DNA from 2 places in the Streptomyces sp. NPDC045021 genome. Region 2 is predicted to be linked to the other one. Evidence: riboswitches for the same ligand, from Rfam matches in the RefSeq annotation. Region 2 holds a riboswitch; the other holds the start of a gene.

Region 1 (15,327 bases), on a different contig from region 2:
ATCGCCGCGCTGCGCGGCCCCGGCTCCTACGGCGGCGCCAAGGCGGCCGTGCACGCCTACACGTTCGAGCTGGCGCAGCGGCTGGGCACCGACGGCGTGACCGCCAACGCGGTGGCCCCCGGCTTCGTCGGCGACACCGAGTTCTTCGGCGACCGCGCCACCCCCGACTTCGTCGCGTCGCGGGTCTCCCAGACCCTGACCGGACAGCCCGGCGCCCCCAGCGAGATCGCGGCGGCCATCCGGTACCTCGCCTCCCCCGAGGCGGCGTACGTCACCGGCCAGATCCTGCACATCAACGGCGGTGCGGCGCTGGGACGCTGACCGCCGGACGGGCGCTGCTCTACATCGTCTCCCGCGCCTCGTCCTCGCCCGTCGCCCAGCTCCTGCGGTGCCAGGCGCGGGGCGCGCGCCAGCCGAAGTACATGGCACACAGCCGGAGCACGAAGGCGCTGACGACCGCGATGCCGCTGGTGACGCCGGTGAGCGCGTCGAACTTGATCAGCAGCGCCACCATGATCGCGCCGACCATGGCGGGGACCGCGTACAGGTCGCGGTCCCAGCGGAGCAGGGACGGCACCTCATTGGCGAGCAGGTCGCGCAGCACACCGCCGCCCGCCGCCGTGGCGAGGCCCAGGGCGGCGGACGGGACCAGGCTGAGGCCGTAGTCGTGCGCCTTGACGGTGCCGGCGACGCAGAAGAGGCCGAGGCCGGCGGCGTCGAAGACGTTGACGGTGGTGTTGATCCGCTCGACCTCGGGGTGCAGGAAGAACACCAGCACCGTGGCGAAGAGCGGGGTGCTGAAATAGCCGAGGTCGCTGAAGGCGGCGGGCGGTACCGCACCGATCATCAGGTCGCGGAGGATCCCCCCGCCCAGCGCGGTCACCTCGGCGAGCACGGCCATGCCGAACACGTCGTAGTTCTTGCGGACGGCGGCCAGCGCGCCCGAGATCGCGAAGACGAAGATGCCGACGATATCGAGCGTGTGCTGGACGGAGGGGGAGAAGAGTTCCGGGATCACGCCATATGTTCTCTTACGGCGGGGGCGGCCTCCTACGACAGGGCGGGCTTGCCCTTCGTGGAGAGCCATGTCCCGAAGAGGTCGTCCAGCTGCTGCCCCGACACCTTCTCGGCGAGCGCGGTGAACTGCGCCGTGTTCGCGTTGCCGTACCGGTGCTGCGAGGTCCAGGTCTTGAGCAGCTTGAAGAACGCGGCGTCGCCGATCTTCTCGCGCAGCATCTGGAGCGTCATCGCACCGCGGGTGTAGACGGCGTCGGCGAACATCGTGTCGCGCTGCGGGTCGGCGACGTCGATCTGCCAGAAGGCGGCCGTGGCCGGGCGCCCGTTGTACGCGGCGAGGAACGCGTCGTGGGCGGAGCGGGTGCCCCGGTGCTCGGTCCACAGCCACTGGGCGTAGGTCGCGAAGCCCTCGTTGAGCCAGATGTCCTTCCACTGCTCGACGCTGACCGAGTCGCCGAACCACTGGTGGGCCAGTTCATGGACGATCGTGGACTCGCTGCGGACCGCGGAGTAGGCGGGCTTGGACTGCACCTCCAGCGAGAAGCCGGCCTCCGGCATGTCGTCGACGATCGCGCCGGTCTCCTCGAAGGGGTAGCGGCCGAAGACCTGGGACCAGTAGTCGGTGGCTTCCGCGGTGACCGCGTAGACGTCCACCGGGCCGTTGGCCAGGACCGGGTCGGTGGCGACGTAGATCGGTATGCCGCCCGGTGTGGTCCCTGTCCTGACGTCGAACTTCCCGATGGTGGCCGTCGCGAGGTACGTGGCCATCGGCCGGGACTCGCGCCACGTGGAGACGGTGCGCGAGCCCTTGTCGTACTGGGAGGTCAGCACGCCGTTGGAGACGCCCTTGAGGCCCTTGGGGGCGCTGATCCGGATGTCGAAGGTGGCCTTGTCGGCCGGATGGTCGCTGCCGGGGAACCAGGTCGAGGCGGCGTTCGGCTCGCAGGCGACGAAGACACCGTCGGTGGTCTTCATCCAGCCGTAGTTGGAGCCGAACACGATGGGGCCGCTCAGTGGCTCCGGCACTCCGCCGTAGACGACGGTGGTGGTGAACTCCTGCCCCTTGCGCAGCGCGTGGCGCGGGGTGATGACGATCTCGTCGCCGCTGCGGGTGAAGCGCGCCGGCTTGCCGTCCACGCTGACCGAGGTGACGGTGAGCTGCTGCAGGTCGAGGTCGAAGGAGGAGAGGTTCTGGGTGGCACGGGCCGTGACGGCCGCCCGGCCGTCGAGCCGGTCACTGGCCGGGTCGTAGGAGACGTCGAGCCCGTAGTGCGCGACGTCGTAGCCGCCGTTGCCGAGTTGGGGGAAGTACGGGTCCCCGATGCCGGGGGCGCCGGGCTGGGGGGTGTGCGAGGCGGCGGCCGACGGTGGGGCGCCGGATATCAGACAGGCCGACACGCTGATGACAGCGAGTGCGGAGCCGAGGAGTCGGGCCGGACGGGAGGGTGCCATGGATCTGCCCTTCGACGCGAACAGTGACGCGCCGACTCTGCACCCTCCCCCCTCTTCATGACCATGACTTTTCGCTAAGTGGTCATGCACAAAAGGTCAGTTGGCCGATTACCGATGCCTACGCGGCGCCGGCCCCCGACCCTGCCTCAGGACCTGCCCCAGGGCCCGCCTTCTTGTCCGTCTCCCGGCTCTCCGCCGGAAACTGGTCCGGCGCGTTCTCCGGGTGGTGGCACGCCACTTCGTGCGCCGGGGCCAGCGCGACCAGCGGCGGCTCCTGCGTGGAGCACACCTCGGTCGCCTTCCAGCACCGGGTGTGGAAGCGGCAGCCGGAGGGCGGGTTGATCGGCGACGGCACATCGCCGGTCAGCAGGATCCGCTCCCGCGCGGTACGCCGCTTCGGGTCCGGCACCGGCACCGCCGACAGCAGCGCGTTGGTGTACGGATGCATCGGCCGCGCGTAGAGCGCCTCGCGGTCCGCGACCTCGACGACCTTGCCGAGGTACATCACCGCGATCCGGTCCGAGACGTGCCGGATGACGGACAGGTCGTGCGCGATGATCACGTACGTCAGCCCGAGCTCGCTCTGCAGGTCGTCCAGCAGGTTGACCACCTGCGCCTGGATGGAGACGTCCAGCGCCGAGACCGGCTCGTCCGCCACGACCAGCTTCGGCTTGAGGGCGAGCGCCCGCGCGATGCCGATGCGCTGCCGCTGCCCGCCGGAGAACTCGTGCGGATAGCGGTTGTAGTGCTCGGGGCTGAGGCCGACCAGCTCCAGGAGGTTCTGCACCTCCTTCTTCACGCCCGACTCCGTCGCCACTTTCTGGAGCTTGAACGGCGCTCCGACGATGGTGCCGATGGTGTGCCGCGGATTGAGCGAGGAGTAGGGGTCCTGGAAGATCATCTGCACATCACGGCGCAGCGGTCGCATCTCCCCCACACTCAGATGGGAGATGTCGCGGCCCTGGAACTCGATCTTCCCGCCGGTGGGTTCGAGCAGCCGGGTCATCAGCCGCCCCATCGTGGACTTGCCGCAGCCCGACTCCCCCACCACGCCGAGCGTCTGGCCCGCCGCCACTTCCAGGTCGATTCCGTCGACCGCCTGCACGGCGCCGACCTGGCGGCGCAGCAGCCCTTTGGTGATCGGGAAGTGCTTGACCAGGCCGGTCACCCTGAGCAGCGGCTCCGCCTCGGGTGTGGTCGGCTTGGGGATCATCACGTCTTTTTGAGGCACGGCCTGGTCCTTCACAGCTTGGGCGCAATCTCTTCGGTCCAGATCCGGTCCCGGTTCGCCTGGCTGAGATGGCACGCGGACCAGTGGCCGGCCTCGGTCTCCTTCAGCTCGGGAACGAGCGTCTCGCTGGAACCGCCGTTCAGCTCGGCGTAGGGACACCGGGGGTGGAAGGCGCAGCCGGACGGCACATTGATCAGGCTGGGCGGGGCGCCCTTGACCGGGTTGAGCCGGTCGGCCCGCTCGCGGTCCATGCGCGGCATGGATCCCAGCAGGCCCCAGGTGTACGGGTGTTGCGGCTCGGTGAAGAGCTTCTCCGCCGATCCGCGTTCGACGCACCTGCCCGCGTACATCACCAGCAGGTCGTCGGCGAGCTCCGCCACCACGCCGAGGTCGTGCGTGATCATGATGACCGCGGAGCCGAACTCCTTCTGCAGGTCCCGGATCAGGTCCAGGATCTGCGCCTGCACGGTGACGTCCAGCGCGGTGGTCGGCTCGTCCGCGATCAGCAGTTCCGGGTTGTTGACCAGCGCCATCGCGATCATCGCGCGCTGACGCATACCGCCGGAGAACTGGTGCGGATAGTCGGAGACCCGCCGGTGCGGCTCGGGGATGCCGACCCGGTCCAGCATCTCGATCGCCCGCTTGCGGGCGACCGGCTTGGACACGTTCTGGTGCACGCGGTACGCCTCGACGATCTGCCCGCCCACCGAGAAGTAGGGGTGCATCGCCGACAGCGGGTCCTGGAAGATCATCGCCATCTTCCGGCCGCGCAGCCGCCGTACCCGGTCTGGGTCGGCGCCGATCAGCTCCTCGCCGTCCAGCCACACCTCGCCGGAAATCCTGACCCTGGAGGTGCGGTGCAGGCCCATGATGCCCAGCGAGGTGACGGACTTGCCGGAGCCGGACTCGCCGACGATGCCGAGGGTGCGGCCGCGCTCGAGATCGAAGCTGAGCCCGTCGACGGACTTGACCAGGCCGTCGTCGGTATCGAAGTGGATCTTCAGATCACGTACCGCGAGAAAGGAGTCCTGGGTGTCCGGGCGGGTGGTGAGTACCGGCTCACCGACCGTGGCGGCCACGGAGTCCTTCTGGAACGGATCGGTGCCGGCGGTGCTCACGAGTACCTCACCCTGGGGTCGATGGCGGCGTACACAAGGTCCACCAGGAGGCTGGAGACGACGATGAAGAAGGCGGCGACCAGGGTTACGCCCATCACGATCGGCAGGTCGTTGTCCTGGACCCCGGAGACGGCGTAGGCGCCGATCCCCTTGAAGGAGAAGACGTTCTCGGTGATGACCGCGCCACCGATCAGCAGGCCGAAGTCCATACCGAAGATGGTGACGATCGGGGTGAGCGCGGCCCGCAGCCCGTGTTTGGCGACCACACTGCGTTCCCGCAGGCCCTTGGCCCGCGCGGTGCGGATGTAGTCCTCGCCCATCGTCTCCAGCATGCCGGCGCGGGTGAGGCGGGCGTACAGCGCCGAATAGAGGAAGGCGAGGGAAATCCAGGGGAGCAGCAGATTCCACGCCCATTCCGCCGGATTGTCGGTGAACGGTACGTAGTTGACACCCTCCGACCAGATCGGCCACTGGAGCGTGAACACACCCAGCAGCAGGATTCCGGTGAAGAAGATCGGGAGGGAGACACCGGCCAGCGCCACGCCCATCGAGAGCCGGTCGAAGAGCGAGCCCCGCTTGAGGGCGGAGATCACACCGATCGTCACACCGCTGACCACCCAGATCACGGCCGCACCGATGGCCATCGAGAAGGTCACGGGGATCCGCTGCTGCAGCTGCGGCCAGACCTCTACGTGCGTCTTGAAGGAGTAGCCGAAGCAGGGAGCACTGCAGTGCGAGGCGTCCGGACCGAACTTGTAGTCGGCGCCGAAGAGCAGGGCCCTGAGGAAGTGCCAGTATTGCTCGTAGAGCGGCAGGTCGAACCCGAGGTTCTTCTTGACCGCCAGGACGGATGCGGGGTTGGCGTCCTTACCCACGTACTGGGTCGCCAGCTGATCGGTGGTCTGACCGCCGAGGCGGGGCACCAGGAAGAAGATCGCGAAGGTGACTGCGCTGACGACCAGCAGCAGGATCACCGCGGCGAACACGCGTCGAATAATGTACGCAGCCACAACCGTGCGGCGCCGGGCCCGCCGGACCGGGTTCTACCCGGTCCGGCGGGACACCGAAGCCTTCACCTGCCTTCCTTTTACTTGGAGGAGCTCATCAGCAGGTAGTCGTACATGCCCAGGTACGCCTGAGTGACCGTGACGTTGGTCGCCCCCGGCGGACGGTAGAGCAGGTTCTTGCGCCACAGCAGCGGCACGACCGAGGCGTTCTCCATGACCATCTTGTCGATGTCGCCCCAGGCCTTGGTGCGGGCCGCGGTGTCGGTGTTGGCGATCGCGTCGGACAGGGCCTTGTTGATGGCCGGGTCGTTCAGCTCCATCAGGTTGTTGCCACCCGAGGGCTTGATCGCGCTGCCGTCGATGATCTGGTCGAGGAAGCCGTAGCCGGTCGGCCAGTCGGCGCCCCACGCCATCATCATCAGTCCGAGCTTGTGCTCGTGCACGTAGCTCGGCACGCCGACGTAGTTGGAGAAGTACTTGCCGGCCGGGAAGGTCTTGATCTCGGCGTTGATGCCGACCTTCTTCAGCGAGGCCTGGACGGCGGTGGCCGCGGCGACCTCGGACGGACGGTCGGTACGGGCGGTCAGTGTGGTGCTGAAGCCGCTCGGCTGGCCGCAGGCGGTGAGAGCGGCCTTGGCCTTGGCCTCGTCGCCCTTGTTGCCCTCGGACGGGTACAGGTCGAACTTGTTGAATCCGTTGACCGACGGCGGGATCAGGGTCGAGGCGACATCGCCCTTGACCTTGCCACCCGCGGCCGCCTGGACCGAGGACTTGTCGATCGCCCACTGAACGGCCTTACGGCAGTCGGGGTTGTCGAACGGCTTCACGTTGACGTTCATCGCCAGGTACGAGGTGGCACCGGCGATGGAGTTGTCGGAGTTCTTCAGGTTCTTCGCGCTGTTGAGGATCTTCGGCTGGGTCTGCGGCTGCACACCGGCGCCGGCGGCGTCGACCGTGCTGTTGTCTGCCAGCAGGTTGTTGTCGATGGTGAGCGGGTTCACCTTCAACTTCAGCACGTACTTGTCCGGCAGCGCCGGGCGGACCGAGTCCGTGGACGCGTCCCACTTGTCGTTGCGGACCAGCGTCGCGCCCGAGCCCTCGGTGTACGAAGCGAACTTGTACGGGCCGGACGAGATGATGTGCTGCACGTACTTGGCGCCGGTGTCCTTCGCCGCCGGCACGGGGGCCGTCTGCGAGAACGTCGCCAGGTAGTCGAAGTCGGCGAAGGGCTTGGCGAGGTGGAAGACGATCGTCGTGTCGTCCGGGGTCTCGATGGACTTCAGGCCCTCGGGGGACTTGTCCTTGTACGGACCCTGGTACTTGTCGCCACCCTCCAGGTACGCCTTGAAGTACGTCGGGCCGTTGGCCATGACGTCGGGCGCGAAGTTGCTGCGCTCGATCGCGTACTTCACGTCCTTGGACGTGATCTCGGTGCCGTCCTCGTACTTGATGCCCTTGCGGATCGTGTAGGTCCACGTCTTGGCGTCGGTACTGGCCTTACCGAGGCCGGTGGCGAGGTCCGGGACGATGTCGAGCCCTGCCTTGCCCGCGGCGGGCTTGAAGGTCAGCAGGGTGCGCCCGTACAGCCGGGAGAAGTTCTGCACCCAGCCGTAGTAGGTGTTACCGGGGTCCAGGGAGTCCGGCACGTCGGAGTCCTCCAGCGTTACCGTCCCCCCCTTCTTGTCCGTCTTGCCGACGATCGTGGTCAGGGCGGCGTCGGTGGCCGCGGTCTTGGACGTCCCCTTGTCGGTCGTCTTGGTGTCGCTGCTGCAAGCGGACGCTCCCAAGGCCATAGCCGTGGCAAGCGCCAGCACGGCTGTCGCTTTTCTGCTGTTCATGCCGGGGAATGCCCCCTCGATCGGTGGAGATACAAACCGCGCGCGGGAGGTCGCGCCGCGGGGTCACTTGCTGCGGGGATCGAGGGCATCGCGCAGCCCGTCGCCCAGCAGGTTGAAGGCCAGGACCGTGACGAAGATCGCCAAGCCCGGCACGAACATGTACTGCGGGTCCGCCTGGAAGACGTCAACAGCGCTGGTGAGCATGTTGCCCCAGGAAGCCTGCGGCGGAGCGATACCGACCCCGAGGAAGCTGAGCGCCGCCTCGAAGAGAATGTTGGTCGGAATCAGCAGCGTCGAATACACGAGGATCGGCGCCACAAGGTTGGGCAACAGCTCACGGAATAGAATGAATGGGCCGCGGGCACCCAGGCTGCGGGCGGCTTCCACAAACTCACGCTCGCGCAGGCTGAGAGTCTGCCCGCGCACAATTCGGCCCATGTAGGGCCAATTGAAGAATCCGATGACGAAGATCAGTACACAGATTCGCAGCTGAAGGCCCTCAAGACCGAAAGCACCGTCCTGCAGCGAAGCCGAAATGGAGATCGCGAACAGCAGCAGTGGGAAGGCCAGGAAGGTGTCCATCAGCCGGCTGATCACGCTGTCCACCCAGCCGCCGTAGTAGCCGGCGACAATGCCGAGGACGGTGCCGATCACATTGGACAGGATCGTCGCACCGGTGGCCACCACCAGCGAGATCCAGGAGCCCTCGATGGTGCGCGCCAGCAGGTCACGGCCGAATTGCGGGTCGACACCCAGAGGGTGGGCCCAGCTCATGCCGCCCCATCCGCCCTTGGGCGACAGCAGCTCGGGGTTGACCAGATCCTGGTGGAACTCGTTGGGGTCGAGGCCGAAGATCGACTCGATCGGCTTCGCCAGCACGGCCAGCAGCACCAGGAGGATCACGACGATGCCGCCGGCCACGGCCACCTTGTCGCGCCGGAAGCGCATCCAGGCGATCTGGCCGAGGGAGCGTCCCTCGATCTGGCTCTTCTTGACGCCACTGAGAATGGCTTCGGGCTGTGCCCCGGCCTGCGAAGCAGTGGTCTCTATCGGTGCGGTCATGGTGAAACTGACCCCTCTCGCCGGCGGATAGCCGGCGCGCGCCCGCCGCTGTAGCGGCTTTACTCATCAGTCGTTCTGCTGGTGCTGCGGCCTTGCTCAATTGCAGGGAAAACACGCGGTGCAGGCGGTGCTGTTGGTGCAGGCGGAGCAGGTGTTGTCTGGGCCAATAGCCCCTTGCGGCGAGAGTCTTCATCCACTCCGCGATCACCCGCCAGCCCTCAAGCCGAATGGATGCGCAACTGTGATCTGGTGGATCATCGTCCGTTATGTACCGCGCCGCATGTAACGTCGGCATATGAATGATCGGCTGCATGCGGTGTGCGACCTGATGATCCCCACTGTCCGGGAAATGGCCGGTCTGCACGAGTACGACGGGCGGGTGCAGGATTTGTCACCCGCCGGCGTCCGGCGCGGACTGTCCGCCCTCGCGCACGCGCGCCGCGGGCGCCCGGTCCCGCACGGCGCGCGCGAGCGCCATGACGATGCGCATCTGTCCGTCTTCGAGGAGTCACTGCGGGTCCAGTACGGCGAGCTGGAGCTGCACCGCCGCGACCCGTACCCCCATCTGTCCAACCTGGAACTCGCCTCCTACGACCGTGAGTACGCCCCGCAGCAGGAGCGGTCCGCCGCCCGCCTCAAGCACTTGGCGCAGTGGCCGGAAGCGGTGGACGCCGCCATCACCTCGCTCGACCGGGTGAGCGCGCCGGTCGCGGGCGCGCTCCTCGGCGCCGTACGCGGCCTGGCCGCGGGGCTCCACCCGGACCAGGGCCCCGAGGCCGCCGCGGCGCTCCCCGCGCACGAGCGGCTGGTGGCGCACGTGGACCGCGCCGCCAGGACCGGCGATCCCGACCCGCGGCTCGGCGGCGACGCGCTGGCGGCCCTGATGGGCAGTCAGGAGGGCCTGCCCGTCGACCTGCCGGCGCTGGCGGCCGAGGCGGCCGGCGAGCGGGACCGGCTGACGGAGTTGCTGGTCGAGTCCTGCCGCGCGCTCGACCCGCGGCGCGACGTCGACGAGCTCATCGCGGAACTCCTCGCCGACCACCCCGCGGCCGACGGCGTCATCCCGGAGGCCGCCCGGCTGACCGAGGAGGTCATCGAGTTCACCCGGGCCAAGCGGCTGGTGCCGCATCTGGACGGCGACTGCCTGGTCGGCCCCGCGCCGCCGTCCCGGCGCTGGGCGATGGCGATGATGTCCTGGGCGTCGCCCGGTGAACCCGACGCCGCCTCCTGGTACCACGTCACCCCACCGGAGCCGGACTGGCCGGAATCCGAACGCGAGGAGTGGCTGACGGTTTTCAGCCGCACCAGCCTCCCCTCGATCACCGTCCACGAGGTCGCCCCCGGCCACTTCGCGCACGGCCGCTCGCTGCGCCGCGCGCCCACGCCGGTTCGGCGGGTCCTGCACTCGCTGTCCTTCTGCGAGGGCTGGGCCCACTACGTCGAGGAGGTCTGCCTCGAGGAGGGCTTCCGGGCCCGTGACCCGCGGTTCGCCATCGGGGTCGCCCTCGAGGCGCTGGTACGCGTCACCAGGCTCTCCTGCGCCATCGGTCTGCACACCGGCGCGATGACCGTCGACGAGGCGACCGAGTGGTTCATGCGCGATGCCCATCTGGCCCGCGCCGGCGCCGCCTCCGAGGCCCGCCGCGGCACCTTCGACGCCGCCTACGGGCGCTACACCTGGGGCAAGCTGGAGATCATGCGGCTGCGCGAGCGGGCGCGCCGCGACTGGGGGTCCGGCTTCTCGCTGGAACGCTTCCACGGCGCGCTGATGGACCTCGGCAGCCCGCCGCTCGGCCTCATCGGGGCGGCCCTCACGGGCGCGTAGGAGCGCTGTCCCCGCCGGGCCCGTCCAGCTGGTGTCGGGCGGCCCTAGCGGGGTGCCTGGCCCTGGGGCCAGCCCTGTTGCGGCCAGCCCCAGCCGGCCGCCGGGGCGGGGCCCGAGGCGGCGTGCGCCTCACGGTCGAAGAAGGGCTGGCCGTTGGTCCGCATCCACATGGCGACCGGGTCGTACTCGTCCGCCATCGCGACCGTGGAGACGGCCAGCCCGTCCGGCACTCCGCTGATCGACTGCTGCATCATCAGCCGCACCGCTTCCACCGCCTGCGGCGAGGAGTCGTACATGTCCAGGCCGATGGCGAGGTACGGCTCGCCCAGCGCGGGCTGCACCCAGGCGCGGCGCAGCGACCGTACGGCCGGGGTCCGGTGGGCGTGCTGCGAGAGCAGGGCGTAGAACTGCGGGATCTGCAGGGCCGGCTCGCCGATCTGCAGCGGTCCCGCGGGCAGCCGGTCGAGGCCGGTGGCGATCCGGCGCAGATCGAGCCAGGGGATGCCGACGCCGCCGCCGGGGGCGTGCGGGTTCAGCCACAGTCCCCAGCGCTCGGGGAACAGGGCGGTGGCGATGTCGCGGCCCTGGACGATCTCGTGGGCGCGGTTCCAGCCGCTGGCGACGAGCTCCTGGGGAGAGGTGACCGCCGGCGCGTAGCCGTAGCCGTCGATCTCCATGTTCCCGTACTGGGCGTCGGGGGATCCGGGTGTGCCGTGCCACAGCAGCATCCAGACCTGGCCGCCGGCCAACGACACCAGCAGGTCCTCGTAGGCGTCGAATCGTCCGGGCGCCACCTGCCGAAGCATCTGCTCGACGTGGCCGGCTGCCGCCGCACCGCCTTGCGCGCCCGCGATCACGTGGGTCCGCCCCTTCTCTCCGACACCGGTGTCACCGGGTCCGGCGCACGCCTGTGCACCGCCCGCCATCAAACCAGGTTGTGCGCCCCCGCAGACAGCGCACGGGCTCAGTCCCGTCCGAAGAAGGGCCGCACCTGCTCCAGCATCCAGTCGGCTACGGGGTCCTGGGCGATGTCCAGCAGTACCAGCTGCACCGGCAGTGGCAGCGGTACGGCGCCGAGGGCGCGGCCCAGCGCGTCCATCGCGGCGGCCCGGTCCTCCTCCTGCCAGCGGTCCAGTTCGACGCCGACGAAGAGCTGCGGCGGCCCGCCCTCGACGCTGGCCACCGCGCGCCGCGCGGAGAGCACCACCGGGGTCACCGCGAACTCGCCCGCCGCCGCCGCGAGGAAGTCGACCGGCTCGTCGTCCGGTTCCGGCTCCCACAGCCGGACCCGGCCGCCGGTCGACGCCCGCGGGTCGCGGTCGGAGCGGCAGAGGTCCTGGACGGCGGGTGGCGGCAGCGGGATCCCGGCCGTCCCGCCCGGATTGACGGCGATGCCGACCTCCGGGGGCAGCCCGCGGGCGAACTCGCGGGCCGGCGCGACGGTGCAGGCCATCCCCTGAGCGGCGCGCAGGAACTGCTGCTCGGAACTGAACACCGGTATGTACAGGGTGCCGTCGAGTTCGAAGGACGGCAGGTCCAGATCGCGGCTGCCGGGCCCGCCGCCGTTCGGCAGCGGCACCCACAGCTGGGAGCGCCCGAGCACTTCGAGCAGCCGGGCGTTCGCACCCGGCGTGCCGACGCTCGCGGCGAGTACGGCTTCGAGTTCGTTGGCCGGCCATGCGTCGGCCGGGTGGGGAGCACCCCCAGCGCCGGCTGGGGGAGGCGGAAGCTGCGTGTTCACTGCGCTGTGCCTCGCGGGGTAGAGCCTGGGATGTCTGCTTCGTACGGCCGGTGCCCGCCCTGCCCGGCGCCTGCCGCTCTGCCGGAACCCTAGCGGTTACCGGGTTGCCGGCCGCCCTGATCCGCCGGAACGGCCATCTGGGCGGACTCGGGACCCGCCCGGCCGCCGCCGAAGACTATCCGCCGCACCGCGCCCGCCGCGGACCGGTCCAGGAGCAGCGCGGAGACGCAGCCGTCGGGCCGCCCGCCTGACCCGGCCAGCGCCACCAGCCGCCGGGCCGCCCTGCGGTGCCGGGCCATGGCGTATCCGGACACCGTCCGCCCGCGCGCGAGCTGGCCGGCGCGGGCCGCGTCCTCCGGTACGTCCAGTACCAGCAGGTGCAGCCCCCGGCCGCGGCGGCGGGCGTCCCGGGCCAGCCAGCGCCGGACCCAGGCCAGCGAGCCGCAGTCATGGACGACGAGGCTGGCTCCGGTGCGCAGCGCCCGGCGCAGCCGCGCGTAGTGGACGAGCCGCACCAGCGGGCGGTACGCCGCGTACGGCAGCAGCGGCGGCATCAGTGACTCCCAGTGCCGCCGGACGTCCTGCGAGTCGATCCTGCGGACCTCGCCGTCCGCGCCGTCCCGCTCGTCGACCGCGCGCCGCATCAGGGTGCTCTTGCCGCTGCCCGGCAGCCCCGACACGACCAGCACGTCCCCCGCCGGGTAGCGCAGCGTCGCCCCGGCCGCCCGCTCGTCCCCCTGCACAGCCTCCGCCTCCCCCAGCCACCGCCGGGAGGTGCCCCCAAGCCGGCGACCGCCGTTCCCCAGCCACCGCTGGGAGGTACCCCCAGCCAACGTCGGTAAAGAGAGGGTAATGGCAAGCAAAGCGATTCCCCAGAGGCCCGGTGGCTTCCACCGCATGCAATGATGAGCGCCACAACTTGCATATTGGCCGTTAGAGGCCGCGCGGGAGAGTCCCTGCCATCATGAGCAGGGCGCCGAAGGAGCAAGTCCTCCCTTGAATCTCTCAGGCACAGTCACCGCGCGGGCGAGGCACATCTGAAAAGCGGTCGGGCCCGTTCACGGCCCGTCCCACCCAAGGTGCAAGCCGGGGCCCCGCCGGGCCGCGGTGAACCTCTCAGGTTCCGATGACAGATGGGGAGGCCCCTTCCTTCGGGGTTTCGTCATCCTTTGCCATGAGAGTCTCGCCACGCCTGCACCGGGAGCCCGACTGATGAGCCAGCCGCCCACCGACGCCCCGCGCCGTACGGCGCTCGACGCCCTGCATCGCGCGCTCGGCGCGACGATGACCGACTTCGCCGGCTGGGACATGCCGCTGCGGTACGCCAGCGAGCGCGACGAGCACACCGCCGTCCGCACCCGCGCCGGCCTGTTCGACCTCTCGCACATGGGCGAGATCACCGTCACCGGCCCGCAGGCGGGCGAGGCGCTGGACTACGCGCTCGTCGGCCACATCTCGGCCCTCGCGGTCGGCCGGGCCCGCTACACGATGATCTGCGCCGCGGACGGCGGGATCGTGGACGACCTGATCGTCTACCGCCTCGGCGAGGACGAGTACATGGTCGTCGCGAACGCCGGCAACGCCCAGGTCGTCCTGGACGCCGTCACCGACCGCGCCGCGGCGTTCGACGCCACGGTCCGCGACGACCGCGACGCCTACGCGCTGATCGCCGTCCAGGGCCCCGAGTCCCCCGGCATCATGAAGGGCCTCACCGACGCCGACCTGGACGGGCTCAAGTACTACGCGGGCCTGCCCGGCACCGTCGCGGGCGTCCCCGCGCTGATCGCCCGTACCGGCTACACCGGCGAGGACGGCTTCGAGCTCTTCGTGGCCCCCGAGCACGCCGAGGAGCTGTGGAAGGCGATCACCGAGGCGGGTGCCGGCGTCGGCCTCATCCCGTGCGGCCTGTCCTGCCGCGACACGCTGCGCCTGGAGGCCGGCATGCCGCTCTACGGGCACGAGCTGACCACCGCCACCACACCGTTCGACGCCGGTCTCGGCCGCGTCGTGAAGTTCGACAAGCCGGGCGACTTCGTCGGCCGTACGGCGCTGACCGCCGCCGCCGAGCGGGCCGCGGAGCAGCCGCCGCGCAAGCTCGTCGGGCTGGTCGCCGAGGGCCGCCGCGTACCGCGCGCCGGTTACCCGGTCACCGCCGCCGGCGGCGCCGTGATCGGTGAGGTCACCTCCGGTGCGCCCTCCCCGACCCTCGGACAGCCGATCGCCATCGCCTACGTCGACGCCGCTCACGCCGCGCCCGGCACCGAGGGCGTGGCCGTCGACATCCGTGGCGCTCAAGAGCCGCACAAGGTGGTTGCGCTGCCCTTCTACAAGCGCCGGCGCTGACCGACCCGCCCACCCCTGCGCGAGCACACCTTCACATCCGGGAGAATTCCGTTATGAGCAACCCCCAGCAGCTGCGCTACAGCAAGGAGCACGAGTGGCTCTCCGCCTCTGAGGCCGGAGTGTCCGCCGTGGGCATCACCTCACACGCCGCCGACGCGCTCGGCGACGTCGTCTTCGTCCAGCTCCCGGAGGTCGGAGCCGTCGTCACGGCGGGCGAGACCTGCGGTGAACTGGAGTCGACCAAGTCGGTCAGCGACCTGTACTCCCCGGTCACCGGCGAGGTCGTGGACGTCAACCAGGACGTCGTCGATGATCCCTCCCTCGTCAATTCGGCCCCCTTCGAGGGCGGCTGGCTGTTCAAGGTGAAGACGACGGAGGAGCCCTCGGACCTGCTCTCCGCCGAGGAGTACTCCGCCTTCACCGGCAGCTGAGCCCTCCCGGACCTCGATCCGGACCTCGAAACCGACCTCGATCCGTGATCCTGACCTCGACCAGGAAGATCCCATGTCGCTCCTGAACAGCTCCCTTCATGAGTTCGACCCGGACGTCGCCGCCGCCGTCGACGCCGAACTGCACCGTCAGCAGTCCACCCTCGAAATGATCGCGTCGGAGAACTTCGCGCCGGTCGCCGTCCTGGAGGCCCAGGGCTCGGTCCTCACCAACAAGTACGCCGAGGGGTACCCCGGCCGCCGC
Region 2 (15,327 bases):
CGACCGGGACCAGGGCGGTGGCGATCCCGAACAGCTGCCACGCCAGATCGAGCCACGGCCGGCCCGGCGCCTGGGAGCCGACCAGGGTGGCCGCCTGGTCCTTGAGCGCTCCGGGCTTGGTCAGCGACCCGACGAAGCTGATGAGCGCGCCGACGGCGCTGGCGCCGAGCGACAGGGCCAGTACGAGCAGTGCCTCGCTCCGCAGAGTCCGCCGCGCGAGCCCGGCATCCGACCCGTATGACTCTGTGTGCACCCGAACCTCCATTTACGTCATCCCGCCTCGGTGCCGTTCCCGCTTGGCTAGGGTCTCGAAAAAAGATACGAAGATCGCGCGCGACAGGCCGGAGCCCCCCTCAGGAGAGACGCAACAGCCATGGGACGTCACCGCATTCCAGTTGATCCCCGGGAGGCCGGCGGAGCGCCGCGCCCACGGGTACGCCGCCGCACCATAGCGGTCACCACCACGTTCGTCCTGGCGATGGGTGCCGGTACCTTCGTCGTGCTGCGCGGCGGTCTGCTGCCGGTGAGCGGGCAGTGCGCGGAGGGCGTGGTCAAGATCTCTGTCGCCGCCTCACCCGACATCGCGCCCGCTCTCACCACCATCGCCCGACAGGCCAGGGCCACCGGTGTGAAGACCGACGGGCGCTGCCTCGACGTCACCGTGATCGCGCGTGCCTCGGCCGATGTGGCGGACGCCCTCGGCAAAGCCCCGGCGCACGCCGGCTTCCAGGTCTGGATCCCGGACTCCAGCCTGTGGCTCGACCAGGTCAACGTCGGCGGCCGCGGCACCCCGTTGTCCTCGATGACCACCATCGCCCGCTCCCCCGTCGTCGTCGGCACGCTGCAGGCGCAGGCCAAGAGCCTGGGCTGGCCTTCCAAGGCGTACACCTGGGCCGATTTGACCACGGCCGCCGGTGAGAAGAGCAACTTCCGCCTCGGCAGCGCGGATCCCTCGCGCAGCGCGACCGGGCTGCTGGGGTTCACGATGATCACGTCGTCGATCGGCCGCAGGGGCGGTGACGTGGACACCGAGTCCGCCGCCGCGGCGAAGATGCTGGCGCAGTACACCGCCCCGGGCGACGCGCAGATCGTGGCCACCCTGCCCAACGACTCCAGCACGTCCGAACTGGAGAACCCGCACCGCAACCAGGCGCTGGTGATCTCGGAGCAGGCGGCGTTCGTCCGCAACACCGCGGGCGACGGCCGGCCCGCGCTGAAGCTGTTCTATCCCAAGGACGGCACCGTGGACCTGGACTACCCTTACGCGGCGCTGGACGACGGCTCGCTCTCCACCGACCAGTCCCGGGCCGTGTCGCGCTTCATGTCGCTGCTCGGCAGCGACGCCAGCGTGCGGCTGCTGTCCGCCCGCGGTTTCCGGCCGCCGACCGGCGCCCCCGACCCGGCGCTGGTACGCGGCGCGGGCGGCGCGGAGCCACAGCCGGTCGGCGCGGAGCCGCTACCCGCACCGACGGGACAGACCCTGCAGCAACTGCGCGTCATGTGGCAGATCACCGTGCAGAGCGCCCGGATCACCACGGTCGTCGACGTCTCCGGGTCGATGGCCGAGCCGGTGCCCGGCACCGACGGCAAGACCCGGCTGGACGTCACCAAGGCCTCGTTGCTGCAGGCGCTGACGCAGTTCACGCCCGAGGACGAAGTGGGCCTGTGGCGCTTCTCCACCCGGCTCGACGGCTCCCGCGACTACCAGAAGGTCGTCGAGACCGGCCGGCTGGGCGTACGCACCGCCCAGGGCACCACCCAACGGGACCGGCTGACCGGCGCGTTCGGCGCCCTGCAGCCCGTCGAAGGCGGTGCGACCGGCCTCTACGACACCACACTCGCGGTGTACCAGGACGCCAGGAAGTCGTTCGCCGCGGGCAAGTTCAACACGGTCGTCGTCCTCACCGACGGGGCGAACGAGGACCCGGGGAGCATCTCCCTCGACGCCCTGACCACCAAGCTGAAGGAGTTGGGCGACCCCGCCCGCCCCGTCCCGCTCATCGTCATCGCGGTCGGCCCCGACGCCGACAAGTCCGCGTGCGACCGCATGGCCAGAGCCACCGGCGGAGCGGCGTACCGGGTGACCGACCCCGGGCAGATCCAGGCGGTGCTGTTCAAGGCGGTGGTGGCGGCCGCGGCGAGCGCGGCGGCCGCCACGGCCTGACGTCCCCGGAGCCGGTGGGCCCGGCCGGATCCCCGGTCAGCTCACCGGCCAGGTGTGCACCGGCTCCCCGGAGTGCATCAGCTCGCAGTAGCGCAGCGTCATCGACGCGAGCGCGGCCCGCCGGTCGAGGCCGCGCTCCAGAGCGCGGTGGAAGACCGCCGACTGCCATTCGGCGCCGTTGGTGCGCAGCCGGCAGCGGGCCTCGATGATGCCGAGGTAGCGGTCGCGGTCGACGGGTTCGATGCCCCAGGCGTCGAGTCCGGCCGACGCCAGCGGCAGCAACTCCTCCAGCACCAGCTCCACGGCGGGCAGCTCCACCACCCCGCCGCCCCGCCCCGGCCGCGGCCAGTGCATGACGGCGCCGATGCCGTGCCGGCAGGCGGCGTCGAAGTTCGCCGCCGCGGCGGCGAACGGCAGCCGTTGCCAGACCTGGCGGGGCGCCTCGGCCAGCGCCCGCACCAGCCCGTAGTAGAAGGCCGTGTTGGCGATCACATCGGCGACGGTGGGGCCGGCGGGCATCACCCGGTTCTCCACCCGCAGGTGCGGGACGCCGTCCACCACCGCGTACACCGGGCGGTTCCAGCGGTAGACGGTGCCGTTGTGCAGCGTGAGCTCCTTGAGCCGCGGCACGGTCCCCGCGTCGAGCGCCCCCAGCGGGTCCTCGTCGTCGCAGATCGGCAGCAGCGGGGGGAAGTAGCGCAGGTTCTCCTCGAACAGGTCGTACGCCGAGTCGATCCAGCGCTCCCCGAACCACGTCAGCGGGCGCACGCCCTGCGCCCGCAGCTCCTGCGGGCGGGTGTCGGTGGCCTGCTGGAACAGCGGCGGCCGGGTCTCCCGCCACAGCTCCCGGCCGAACAGGAACGGCGAGTTGGCGCCCACCGCGACCTGCGGTCCGCTCAGCGCCTGGGCCGCGTTCCAGACCGCGGCGAACCGGGCGGGCGTCACCTGCAGATGCATCTGCATGGAGGTGCAGGCCGCTTCGGGGGCGATCGATCCCGAGGTGTAGAGCAGATGCTCCACCCCCGCGATGTCCAGGGTGATCTCCTCGCCGCGGGCGGCCAGTATCCGGTCGTTGAGCAGCATGTAACGGTCCGCCCGGGACAGGTTCGCCCCCACCAGATCCTGTGCGCCCAGCGTCGGCAGAATACCCACCATGACGATGTGCGCACCGACTTCGCGGGCCTTGCGGTCCGCGTATCCCAACCCGATGCGCAGCTCTTCCGCGAGCCGGTCGAGCACCCGTCCGGAAAGATGATGGGGAGCAATGTTCACTTCAATATTGAACTGCGCCAGTTCCGTCTGGAAATCGGTGCTGGCGATCCGCTCCAGCACCTCTTCATTCATCATCAGCGGCAACCCGGCCGAATCGGCGAGATTCAACTCGAGCTCAAGTCCCATCAGATTCCTGGGCCGATCGAACCTCTTCTCGTCCAGCAGTCGCTCCAGTCCCATGAGACACTGGCGAAGCTTCATCCGGTACCGCTGCCGGTCGGCCAGGTCGAACCCGACGGCTACGACCTTCTCCCCCATAGGAGCGTCCCTCCTCGAGTGGGCCGTGTGACGATGATGCCCAACCCATAAGATCGATAACGGCCCCGGCGGCGCCGAGCGGAAGCTAAGCTGCTGGATAGTCTCTCCGGCACATTCCCCCGGCATGGTCGGGTTAACCCGGCATGAGGGGTACCCCTCGTAAAAAGGACCGACGAGATCCAGCCGTCCGCAGCGGCAGGGAATGTGCAGTTCGGGGGAGCGTACTCCGGCGCAAATGCGGAGGAAATATCTGGCCAGGAAGGCCAATTACCTCCTTGCTCGCAATGCCCACGACAGCTAGCCGAAACACCGTGTGAACACAGGTCGTATAAACTTCGCGCACAAGGCAGAGACTCCGCGATCCGCCGGACGTAGCCTGCGCAGGAACCCCCTCACCGCACCGCTGACAGTGCCGTCCGCACCCGTCCAGCACCACCGTGTCTCCGACTGAGAGGCAACCCACCATGCCGCTGCATGTCCCCGCAGTACCAGCACCCGCCCTTCGGAGTGTCCTCGCCGCCCTGAGTTCGCCCACCGCCGTTCTGGAGGCGCGTACGCCGGCGCTGCGTTCGGCCGAGGGCCCGCTCATCCCCGAGCACCCGCTCCCCGTGCACGTCTTCGAGCCGGCCGCCTCGGGCCACGGTCTGCCGCATGCCCGGCTGACCGGGTGGCGATTCCACATCCGCGCCGGCGACCGCGTAGCGGCGGCGGGCGAGACCGTCCGCACCCCCGACGGATGGGTGTTCTCCCGCTTCTTCGAGGGCCCGTACCTGGCCTCCACCGAACGCGCCCTGCGGCAGGCGGAAGCCCTCTCGACCGCCTTCCAGCCGCATCTGCTCTCCGTGCCCGGGTTGTACATGCTGGCGCTCTGGTTGCACAGCGACATCTCGGCCGAAGCCGGCTCCGCCCAGCCCGCCCCGGCCGACCTGCTGGTGCCCCTCGCACCTGCGCCGCCGGGGATCGCCGCCCATCGGCTGCACCGGCTGACCGATCTGGTGCCGGTCCTCACGCTGCGGCTGGCGCCCGCGCCTGTGCTGGAGTCGGCTGTCTGACGCGCGGCCGGACGGCAGGCGCCCCCGTGACCCCCTGGGTCACGGGGGCGTTGTCATGTGCGTACCGTGACTGCTCGACCCGGATCGGTCATGTGTACCACCCGAAAAGGCACACGCTGTGAGGGCAACCGCCCGGTCGGGTGACGCGTCCTCACCTAGCAGGAACAGCTCACGCGAAATCCCTGCGGATTCCGCTCCGTGGGGCAACACTGGGACCGACCGAACGAACGGGGGCGGTTATGAACCAGGTATCAGGCCGATCCGACCGCACGACTCCTCCACCGCAGCGAAAGACACCTTCCATGTGCCAGCACCAGCCGCAGTGCCCCACCGCCGAGTGCTCCGACCGGGAGGCCGCCATCATCGTGGCCCACCACCCGGAGCAGGGCTGGAGCCTGCTGTGCAACGGCGTCCTGCTCTTCGAGGACACCGGCGAGCTGCTGCCCGACGGGCAGATCATCGCCCCGCACCGGCCGCTGGGTACCGAACAGATCGCCACGGCCGCCTGAAACCTCCGGACCCCGCCGACAACAGCGGGGCCCGGACAGTATCGGCGGACGTTGGGGGCACCCCCGGCCGGAGGTTGGGGGGACGACGACCGCGGCGCGGGTACTACGCGTTGTACTCGTCGAGCGGCGGGCAGGAGCAGACCAGGTTCCGGTCACCGAAGGCGCCGTCGATGCGCCGCACCGGCGGCCAGTACTTGTCCGCGGCCGACACACCGGCCGGGAACACCGCCTCGTCGCGGGAGTACGGCCGGTCCCACTCCCCGCCCAGCGACGCCGCGGTGTGCGGCGCGTTGCGCAGCGGGTTGTCCTCCACCGGCCACTCGCCGGAACCGACCTTGTCGACCTCCCGGCGAATGGCGATCATCGCCTCGCAGAACCGGTCCAGCTCCGCCAGGTCCTCGCTCTCCGTCGGCTCGATCATCAACGTGCCGGCCACCGGGAACGACATCGTCGGCGCGTGGAAGCCGTAGTCGATCAGGCGCTTGGCGATGTCGTCCACCGAAACGCCCGTCTCCTTGGTCAGCGGCCGCAGATCGATGATGCACTCGTGCGCGACCAGACCGTTCGGGCCCGTGTAGAGCACCGGGTAGTGCGGCTCGAGCCGCTTGGCCACGTAGTTCGCACCGAGCACCGCGACCTGGGTGGCGCGCCGCAGCCCCTCGCCGCCCATCAGGCGCACATACGCCCAGGAGATCGGCAGGATGCCGGCCGAGCCCCACGGCGCCGCGGAGATCGGGCCGACGCCCGTGGCGGGTCCCGCGGTCGGCTGCAGCGGGTGGTTGGGCAGGAACGGCGCGAGGTGCGCGCGCACCGCGACCGGGCCGACGCCGGGACCGCCGCCGCCGTGCGGGATGCAGAAGGTCTTGTGCAGGTTCAGGTGCGAGACGTCCGCGCCGAACTTGCCGGGCTTGGCCAGGCCGACCAGCGCGTTGAGGTTGGCGCCGTCCACGTACACCTGGCCGCCGGCCTCGTGCACCGTCGCGCAGATGTCGGTGATGTTCTCCTCGAACACCCCGTGCGTGGACGGGTAGGTGACCATCAGGACGGCCAGCTCGGCACGGTGCTGGTCGATCTTGGCGTGCAGGTCCTCGACGTCCACGTCGCCGTCGTCGCGGGTCTTGACCACGACGACCTTCATGCCGGCCATCACGGCGCTCGCCGCGTTGGTGCCGTGCGCCGAGGACGGGATCAGGCACACCGTGCGCTGGGTTTCACCGTTGGAGCGGTGGTAGGCGCGCACCGCGAGCAGCCCGGCCAGCTCGCCCTGCGATCCGGCGTTGGGCTGGATGCTGACCTTGTCGTAGCCGGTGACCTCGGAGAGCTGCTCCTCCAGCTGGTGGATCAGCGTGAGGTAGCCCTCGGCCTGCTCCACCGGCGCGAAGGGGTGCAGCCCGGCGAACTCGGGCCAGGTGACCGGTTCCATCTCGGTGGTGGCGTTGAGCTTCATCGTGCACGAGCCCAGCGGGATCATGCCGCGGTCGAGCGCGTAGTCACGGTCCGACAGCCGGCGCAGGTAGCGCAGCATCGCGGTCTCGGAACGGTGCTGGTGGAAGACCGGGTGCGCCAGGTACGTGTCACCGCGCAGCAGACCGCCGGGGAGCGCGTCCGGGACGGCGGCGTCGAGCGCCTCGACGTCACCGGTCACCCCGAAGGCACCCCACACCGCGGCCAGCTGGTCGCGGCCGGTGGTCTCGTCACAGGAGATGCCGAGCAGGTCGGCGTCACGCTCCCACAGGTTGACGCCCGCGGCGCGGGCCGCGGCGGCGACCTCGGCAGCGCGGCCGGGCACCCGGGCGGTCACGGTGTCGAAGTACCCGCCGTGCACGACCTCGACGCCGCCGGCCCGCAGGCCCTCGGCCAGGATGGCGGCGTAGCGGTGGGTGCGCCGGGCGATCTGGGCCAGCCCGTCCGGGCCGTGGTAGACCGCGTACATGCCCGCCATGACGGCGAGCAGCACCTGGGCGGTGCAGATGTTGCTGGTGGCCTTCTCGCGGCGGATGTGCTGCTCGCGGGTCTGCAGGGCGAGCCGGTACGCCTTGTTGCCGTCCGCGTCGACGGAGACACCGACGAGGCGGCCGGGCAGGCTGCGGGCGAACTTCTCGCGGACGGCCATGTAGCCGGCGTGCGGGCCGCCGAAGGCCATCGGGACACCGAAGCGCTGGGTGGTGCCCACCGCGATGTCCGCGCCGAGCTCACCGGGCGAGGTGAGCAGCGTCAGGGCGAGCAGGTCGGCGGAGACCGTGACGATCGCGCCCAGCTCGTGCGCCCGCTCGATGACCGGCTTGAGGTCGCGTACCGCGCCGGAGGCGCCGGGATACTGCAGGAGCACGCCGAAGACGCCGCGCTCGGCCACCTCGTCCGGAATGCCGTCGGTGAGGTCGGCGACCACGACCTCGACGCCGGTCGGCTCGGCGCGGGTCTCGATCACGGCGACGGTCTGCGGGAAGCAGTCCGCGTCGACCAGGAAGACGCCCTGCTTCACCTTGCCGACCCGGCGGGCCAGCGACATGGCCTCGGCGGCGGCGGTGCCCTCGTCCAGGAGCGAGGCTCCCGAGGTGGGCAGACCGGTGAGGTCGGCGACGACCGTCTGGAAGTTCAGCAGCGCCTCCAGCCGGCCCTGCGAGATCTCCGGCTGGTAGGGCGTGTACGCCGTGTACCAGGCCGGGTTCTCCATCACGTTGCGCAGAATGACCGGCGGGGTGAAGGTCCCGTAATAGCCCAGGCCGATCATCGGCGCCAGCACCTGGTTGTGGTCCGCGAGGTCACGCAGCTCGGCCAGTACCGCGGCCTCGGTGCGTCCCGCGGGCAGGTTCAGCGCCTCGAAGCTCTTGATGGTGTCCGGCACGGCGGCAGCCGTCAGCTCGTCCAAGGAGCCGTAACCGACGTGAGCCAGCATCTTGGCCTGGGCCCCGGCGTCGGGGCCGATGTGGCGCTGTTCGAACGGGATGCCGCTCTCGAGCTCGGAGAGTGGGATGCGGTGGGCATTCATCTGCGGAGGCCTCCTGGTCTGACACGACCTGCGAGGGGTGCCGCGGCGCGGGCACCCGAACGGCCTCCCCCTCTGTCATCACAACCTGAGAGCTTCACCGTGCTGCCTAAAGCACGACTTTCACCGTCGGTGAGGCCGGGTCCCGCGCATGAGTCATGCCCGAGGCCCGCCCTGCTTTCCAGAGTGACCTCATCCATGCGGTACCGGTTGCCTGAGAGATTCCGGGGAGGATTTGCTCCTTCGGCGCCCCCGACACGATCTCGGAGGACTCTCCCGCATGGGGTCTGCAGCCGCCATTCAGCCTACCAGCGGGGATGGGGGCGGATTCCTCGTGGATCCCTCGAGTCGACACCGCCCCCAATGTGGCCTTTGGTTGATCTAGCAGAGCAGCACCGATCTGTTGGAGGGACCGTGCAGACCGATATTGATCCCCGCAGCCTGATCGGCCGCCGGGCCCTGGACAGCGACGGGGCGAAGATCGGCACGGTCGACGAGGTGTACCTCGACGACGCGACCGGAGAGCCCGAGTGGGCCGCGGTACGCACCGGGCTGTTCAGCCGGGACGCGTTCGTGCCGCTCGAGCCGAGCGAGGTGGTGGACGGGGAGCTGCGGGTCCCCTTCCCCAAGGCCCTCATCAAGGACGCCCCCGACTTCGGAGTCGGCCGCCACCTCTCCCCCGAGCAGGAGATCCAGCTCTACCACCACTACGGCATGGACGTCCCGTCCACCTCGACCGAGGCCCCCGGCACCGGCGACCACGACTTCGGCCGGCTGGCCGGCGAGGACTGAGAAACCACCCGGAGCGGTCCGCGAACGCCCAGGTCAGGGGACCAGTGGCAGCGGTTCGGCCGCTTCCAGTTCCGGATCCTCCACCGCGAACGTCCGCACCCGGCCCGGTACGCGGTCCGTCGGCTTCTCGAAGCGCACGGTCACCCGTCCCACCCCGCTGCCCTGCACCCACCCGGCGCCGAATTCGGCGTGCCGTACGTCCTGCCCCGGCATCCACCGCACGGCGGCGCGTACCGGCTCCGCCGCGGGCGCCGGACGCCCTGCCGGATCCGCCTCCTCCCGCTCCGCGAGCTCCGCCGCGCGCACCGCGGCGGCCTCCGCCTCGAGCTCCGCCTCCAGCTCGGCCGCCTGGGCGAACAGATCCTCCTGCGTGAAGTCGGCCAGCCCGGTGACGCCCACCCCGAGCAGCCGGACGCCGTTGGTCGTGTCGACGGCCTCCAGGAGCCTTCGGGCGGTCTCCCGCACCACCCCTGGGTCGTCCGTGGGCGCCCGCAGGGTCTCGGACCGGGTCAGGGTGCTGAAGTCGTAGCTCCGCACTTTGATCACCACCGTCCGGCCGGACCGCCCGGCCTCCCGCAGCCGCCGCACACAGCGGTCCGCGAGCCGGTCGAGCTCCGAGCGCACCCGGAACCGGTCGGTGAGGTCCACGTCGAAGGTGTCCTCCACCGAGACGGACTTCGCGTCACGGTCGGCGACCACGGCCCGGCTGTCCAGGCCCAGGGCCATGGCGTAGAGCGAGGCGCCGTGCGCCTTGCCCAGCAGCTGCACCAGCTCGGACTCCCCGGCCAGCGCCACCTCCCCGACCGTGCCGATACCGGCCCGGCGCAGGTGCTCGCCGGTCGCGGGCCCGACGCCCGGCAGCACCCGGACCGGCATCGGGTCCAGCAGCGCCCGCTCGGTGCCGGGCTCGACCACCACCAGGCCGTTCGGCTTGCCCTGCTCGGAAGCGATCTTGGCCAGCAGCTTGGAGCCCGCGAGCCCCACCGAGGCCGTCAGCCCCGTGGCGGCCCTGATCCGCGCCCGCACCCGCTCCGCCACCTGGCGGGGGGCCTCGGTCGTCGCACCCGCCTCCAGGTCCACGAAGGCCTCGTCCAGGCTGAGCGGCTCCACCAGCGGCGACAGCTCCCCGAGGATCCCCATCACGGTCTCGCTGACCCGCCGGTACAGGTCGAAGCGGGGAATGAGGTAGGCGGCATTGGGGGCGAGACGCCGTGCGTGCGCCATGGCCATCGCCGAATGGACGCCATGGACACGTGCCTCGTAGGACGCGGTCGCGACGACGCCGCGCGGTCCGAGACCGCCGACCACGACCGGCTTGCCCCGCAGGCTCGGCTTGGAGGCCTGTTCCACCGCGGCGTAGAACGCGTCCATGTCCAGGTGCAGGATCGTCGGAGCGGTTCTCACAGTCACCGATGCTGCCGCACGGCACTGACATTCACCGTACGGACGTACAGCGGACGGTTCACCCCACGCGGTTCCGGCGCCGCGCCAGCTCGTCCGCGGGGTTGTGGCCGGCCAGTGTCTCGCCGGTGTCCACGCGCTCGCCGTGCAACTGCGACAGGGAGCTCTCGACGTCCCGCCAGACCACGCCCACGGCGATCCCGAAGACGCCCTGGCCGCCCTGGAGCAGGTCGACGACCTCGTCGGGCGAGGTGCACTCGTACACGGTGGCGCCGTCGCTCATCAGGGTCATCCGGGTGAGCTCGGCGGGTGCGGTGGTGCGCAGGTGCCGGACGGCGGTGCGGATGTTCTGCAGGGAGACCCCGGTGTCCAGGAGCCGCTTGACGATCTTGAGGACGACCACGTCCCGGAAGCCGTAGAGGCGCTGCGCACCCGTTCCGTACGCTGCCCGGACGCTCGGCTCGACCAGGCCCGTACGCGCCCAGTAGTCCAGCTGGCGATAGGTGATGCCGGTCGCCGCGCACGCCGTCGGCCCCCGGTACCCGACCGTCTCGGTCTCGGGCTCCGCCGGGCCGGCCATCGCACCGTCGGCCGGTGCGGGCTGCCGGGCCAGGGCCCCACGGGTGGGATACGGGCCGCCCGTGGCCATACCGTCGCCGGTGCTTCTCACGCCGCCCTCCGTCCCTTCGCGTCCCGGTCGGCACGTGCACGTGCCAACGGGACTTTCCATCTCGACGGTAGGCAGTCACTCGGGGTGCGTCAACGATCGCCACACTCGGCACGCCGAGTGATATCAACCCCAAGAGTGGTTTCGCGTGCCCCCGAACGGGGAACGGCTAGCCGAATGGGCCAAATAAGCCCGTTACTGGTTGCTCGTGCCGAAGTCCTCCGGCGAGATCTGGTCCAGGAACTCGCGGAACTTCTCGACCTCGTCCTCCTGCTCGTCCGGGATGGCGATCCCCGCGTCGTCCAGCACTCCGTCGCTGCCGTAGATCGGCGTCCCGGTGCGCAGGGCGAGGGCTATGGCGTCGGACGGGCGGGCGCTGACCTCCACACCGCTGGCGAAGACCAGCTCGGCGTAGAAGACACCCTCGCGCAGATCGGTGATCCGCACTTCGGTGAGCGTCTGTCCGACCGCTTCGAGCACATCCTTGAACAAATCATGGGTCAGCGGGCGAGCAGGCGTCATGCCCTGCTGCGCGAAAGCGATGGCCGTGGCTTCTCCAGGCCCGATCCAGATGGGCAGATACCGGTCGCCTCCCACTTCGCGCAGGAGCACGATCGGTTGATTGGAGGGCATTTCGACCCGGACACCCACGACGTCGAGCTCGTTCACACAGTAACCCTAGGACGTGCCCGGCCGGTTTGGGTAGTCGGGCATCCCGCTCGGCGGACTTGACAGGTATCGCGCAGCTTCTCAGAAGAGCCGCAGGCGAAGGGCGGACTGGACCATGGCGGCGTGCAGACGGACCGAGAGTGCCGCCAGTTCCCGGGCGGTCGTCTCGGCGTGTGTACGGGTCTGCGGGTTGCGGTGTCGCCGCAGCGGGGCGACCACCTGTTCCACCAGGCCGACCTCCCGGTCGGCCGCGGCCTTCACCGCGCGCAGATGGCGCGGTTCCAGGCCGAAGCGGCCCATGTCGACGATCAGCTTGCCGATGTTCACCGATTCGGCGTCGTAGCCCCCGTCACGACCGGCCTCCACCAGGCCGTAGGACTCCCACTGCTCCAGATCGTCCGGCTCCGCACCGGTGGCGGCCAGCAGCGCTTCCCGACCGATCCGCAGCTCGGAGGGGCTGTCGGTAGCGGCCACACCCTCCGCGAGCTCCCGGGACTCGCCCGGCCCCGGCAGCGGAATCTGCTCGCCCCGGTCGAGCGCGTCCAGATGCTCCCGGATGACGCGCAGCGGCAGATAGTGGTCCCGCTGCATGCGCAGGACGTGGCCCAACCGCTCCACATCGCGAAGAGCGAACTTCCGATAGCCCGAAGGAGTGCGTTGGGGCTCCACCAGGCCCTCCGCCTCCAGGAACCGGATCTTGGAGATGGTGACCTCGGGGAACTCGTCCTGCAGGTGGTTCAGCACGGCCCCGATGCTGAGCAGCCGGCCGTCCGGGGTGGCGGTGCCGTTGCCGGCACCGCCTGACGGTGTTCTAAGCATGGACCTTCCCTGTGGGAGTCCCCCCGCACACTGCGTGGGAGGTCAGATGCCTCGCTGGCTCGCGTAGAAGACCAGTCGGTACTTGCCGATCTGGACCTCGTCGCCGTTGGCGAGAGACACGGAGTCGATCCGCTCCCGGTTGACATACGTGCCGTTGAGGCTGCCCACGTCGGAGACCGTGAAGCCGCCGTCGGTCGCCCGCCGGAACTCCACATGGCGGCGCGAGACCGTGACGTCGTCCAGGAAGATGTCGCTCTGCGGGTGGCGGCCGGCCGTGGTCAGTTCGCCGTCCAGGAGGAAGCGGCTGCCCGAGTTCGGGCCTCGGCGCACCACCAGCAGGGCGGAACCGATCGGCAGCGCGTCCACGGCCGCCTGGGCCTCCGGGGACAGCGACGGCGTCACGGTCTGACCGGTCGCCTCGGCCTCGTAGGCCTCCAGCCCCGAGATCGAGATCGTCGACGTGGTCTCCGACGGCCGCTCGGACGGGACACCGGCACGCAGCGGCGCGCCACAGTTGGAGCAGAAGCGGCTCGCTTCCGCGTTGGTGTGACCGCACCTCGTGCATACCGGCAAGGCCGTCATGGACTGAGCCTCCTGCCGCGGATCGCCCGCGGGGACGTTCGACGCGTACGGATCGGAGGGAAACCCTGCACCCGTACTTGAGGTTGATGGTTCCCCGAAACCTATGCGGCCGGACGCGGCAGGGTCAACAGACGCCACACCTTGTCCGCCCGAAATGTCACCGCGCGCTCCGGCGGGCTCGTTCCGGAACAGCGGCCGCTCCCCGGCCGGGCCGTCCCCCTGCCCCTGGCGCGGGGCACGATGACGCGCCGTAGCGGGATCACCAGCCTGCTTGGCCTGTCGCGCGCTCTTGCCGAACAACTTCCCAAACAACTTCACGGGCGATTCCCCTTGACCGAAACAGACCCGCCCGTGGGGCAGGACGAACCCTCGCTACACACAGTTTCCAACACAGACCACCCCGACGATGTGCCGACCCCCCGCGTCACTGTGATGACGACCGAGCGTAGTCAGGCTGCTTCGCCGGCCGCAAGGCATCCACGACGATCTTCTCAGAACGGACGACATCGGCCGTGGCCTGCTCCTTCTTCAAAGTCTGCACCACTCCGCCGGGAATATTGAGCGCCGGCTCCAGGTCCTGCGGATTTCCGATGACCTTGAACCGGTAGGGCTGGACCACCTTGTGGCCGTCGATCTCCACACCGTCGGCACCCTGCGTGAAGTACGTGTCGGCCACCACCCGTACGTCGTTGATCTGGATCGCCTCGGCCCCGGCCGCCCGCAGCTCCTGCAGTGTGTCCAGCAGCTTGTCCGCCTCCAGGCCGCCCTTGGGGTCCGAGATCGTCAGGTTGATGCCGGGGCCCTGCGCGGCGACCGTACCGGCGAGCACGCCGAGCTGCTGCGCCTTCTGGTCGGTCTGCTTGCGGGCCTCCTCGGCCTGGTTGGAGCTGGTCTCCAGCTCGGAGCGCTGCGTCTCCAGCCGGCGCTTCTCGTCCTGGAGCCGCTGCGTGCGGTTGTCCAGCTCCGTCAGGATGCGCACCAGGTCCTCCTGGCGGGCGCCGCGCAGCGCCCCGCTGTCACTGGTGGAGCGCACCTGGATGGCCAGTCCCAGCCCCAGCACGAACAGCAGCAGCGCGACGATCAGCTGGGCCCGCGACAGCCGCGGCGGCCACAGCCCCGCCAGCAGTCGCTGCCGGCCCGTCTCGCCCGACGCCGGCTTCACGGGCCCCGCGTCCGGCACGGGGGTCTCGGACGCCTCGGAAGGCACCGCCTTCCCGGGCCGCGCGGGCGCGTCGTCGGGCTCGGGGGCATCGGAGTGCCCCGGGGTCTCGGCACGCTCCGGTGCACCGGCGCTCTCGGGGACGCCGGCGCGCTCCGGCGTCGCGGCGCCCTCGGGGACACCCTCGCTGTCGGGCGTCGTGGCGCGCTCGGGGAGTTCTTCGTCGCTCATACGGCGGTCACGCCCGGAAGACGTGGCGGCGGATGGCAGCCGCGTTGGAGAAGATCCGGATACCCAGGACCACGACCACACCCGTGGACAGCTGCGCGCCGACACCGAGCTTGTCCCCGAGGAACACGATCAGTGCGGCCACCACCACGTTGGAGAGGAAGGAGACGACGAAGACCTTGTCGTCGAAGATCCCGTCGAGCATCGCGCGCAGACCGCCGAAGACGGCATCGAGCGCGGCTACCACGGCGATCGGGAGATAGGGCTCGACCACTGTCGGCACGACGGGGCGGACCACGAGTCCGACCACGACTCCCACGACGAGGCCCAGTACGGCGATCACTTCGTACCCTTCCCTGTTCTGGCGGCGTCCGCCTTCGTGTTGCCGGGCACCGGCTTGGCGTAGCGCACGATCAGACTGGGGGCGGCCGGCAACCGCACCTCGTCCTCCGCGGAGATGTCCGCGCGGATCCCGTAGCTCTGCTGCAGTACGTGCAGATACTGCCCGTCCGCACTCTCCTGGAAGGTCGTGCTCAGCCGCCGGCCGTCCCCGATCGCCAGCACCGTGTACGGAGGCGCCAGCGGCTTGTTGTCGACCAGTATGGCGTCACCGGCGGCGCGAATCGCCGACAGCGCCGTCAAACGCTGGCCGTTGACGGAGATCGCCTCGGCCCCCGACGCCCACAGCCCGTTGACGATCCGCTGCATGTCACGGTCGCGCACGCGCCCGGTGTCGGAGAAACCATTGCTCTCCCGCGGCCCGCCGCCG

The links. Region 2 has a riboswitch for glycine ahead of gcvP (aminomethyl-transferring glycine dehydrogenase). Riboswitches for the same ligand answer to the same signal wherever they lie in the genome.
Region 1: it holds a riboswitch for glycine, as region 2 does, so the genes downstream of both, gcvT (glycine cleavage system aminomethyltransferase GcvT) here and gcvP (aminomethyl-transferring glycine dehydrogenase) in region 2, are expected to answer to the same signal.

The regions. Positions count from the first base shown of each region.
Region 1 is NZ_JBWKIQ010000011.1:184,636-199,962, forward strand. Features, by position in the region: gene AC07DC_RS29785 (SDR family NAD(P)-dependent oxidoreductase) at 1-321, shown strand, start outside; gene AC07DC_RS29790 (trimeric intracellular cation channel family protein) at 341-1,018, opposite strand; gene AC07DC_RS29795 (M1 family metallopeptidase) at 1,051-2,469, opposite strand; gene AC07DC_RS29800 (ABC transporter ATP-binding protein) at 2,588-3,682, opposite strand; gene AC07DC_RS29805 (ABC transporter ATP-binding protein) at 3,712-4,779, opposite strand; gene AC07DC_RS29810 (ABC transporter permease) at 4,815-5,828, opposite strand; gene AC07DC_RS29815 (ABC transporter substrate-binding protein) at 5,906-7,663, opposite strand; gene AC07DC_RS29820 (ABC transporter permease) at 7,727-8,725, opposite strand; gene AC07DC_RS29825 (DUF885 family protein) at 9,021-10,550, shown strand; gene AC07DC_RS29830 (enhanced serine sensitivity protein SseB C-terminal domain-containing protein) at 10,595-11,356, opposite strand; gene AC07DC_RS29835 (enhanced serine sensitivity protein SseB) at 11,515-12,291, opposite strand; gene AC07DC_RS29840 (AAA family ATPase) at 12,381-13,034, opposite strand; glycine riboswitch at 13,227-13,322, shown strand; glycine riboswitch at 13,323-13,434, shown strand; gene gcvT (glycine cleavage system aminomethyltransferase GcvT) at 13,504-14,634, shown strand; gene gcvH (glycine cleavage system protein GcvH) at 14,688-15,065, shown strand; gene AC07DC_RS29855 (serine hydroxymethyltransferase) at 15,139-15,327, shown strand, end outside.
Region 2 is NZ_JBWKIQ010000019.1:3,905-19,231, reverse strand. Features, by position in the region: gene AC07DC_RS37425 (CPBP family intramembrane glutamic endopeptidase) at 1-253, opposite strand, end outside; gene AC07DC_RS37420 (substrate-binding domain-containing protein) at 374-2,164, shown strand; gene AC07DC_RS37415 (glutamate-cysteine ligase family protein) at 2,201-3,694, opposite strand; gene AC07DC_RS37410 (hypothetical protein) at 4,159-4,746, shown strand; gene AC07DC_RS37405 (DUF5999 family protein) at 5,049-5,255, shown strand; gene gcvP (aminomethyl-transferring glycine dehydrogenase) at 5,359-8,244, opposite strand; glycine riboswitch at 8,433-8,530, opposite strand; gene AC07DC_RS37395 (PRC-barrel domain-containing protein) at 8,656-9,033, shown strand; gene AC07DC_RS37390 (DNA polymerase IV) at 9,067-10,437, opposite strand; gene AC07DC_RS37385 (MerR family transcriptional regulator) at 10,496-11,104, opposite strand; gene AC07DC_RS37380 (bifunctional nuclease family protein) at 11,297-11,770, opposite strand; gene ftsR (transcriptional regulator FtsR) at 11,852-12,589, opposite strand; gene AC07DC_RS37370 (FHA domain-containing protein) at 12,632-13,531, opposite strand; gene AC07DC_RS37365 (DUF881 domain-containing protein) at 13,596-14,561, opposite strand; gene AC07DC_RS37360 (small basic family protein) at 14,569-14,901, opposite strand; gene AC07DC_RS37355 (DUF881 domain-containing protein) at 14,898-15,327, opposite strand, start outside.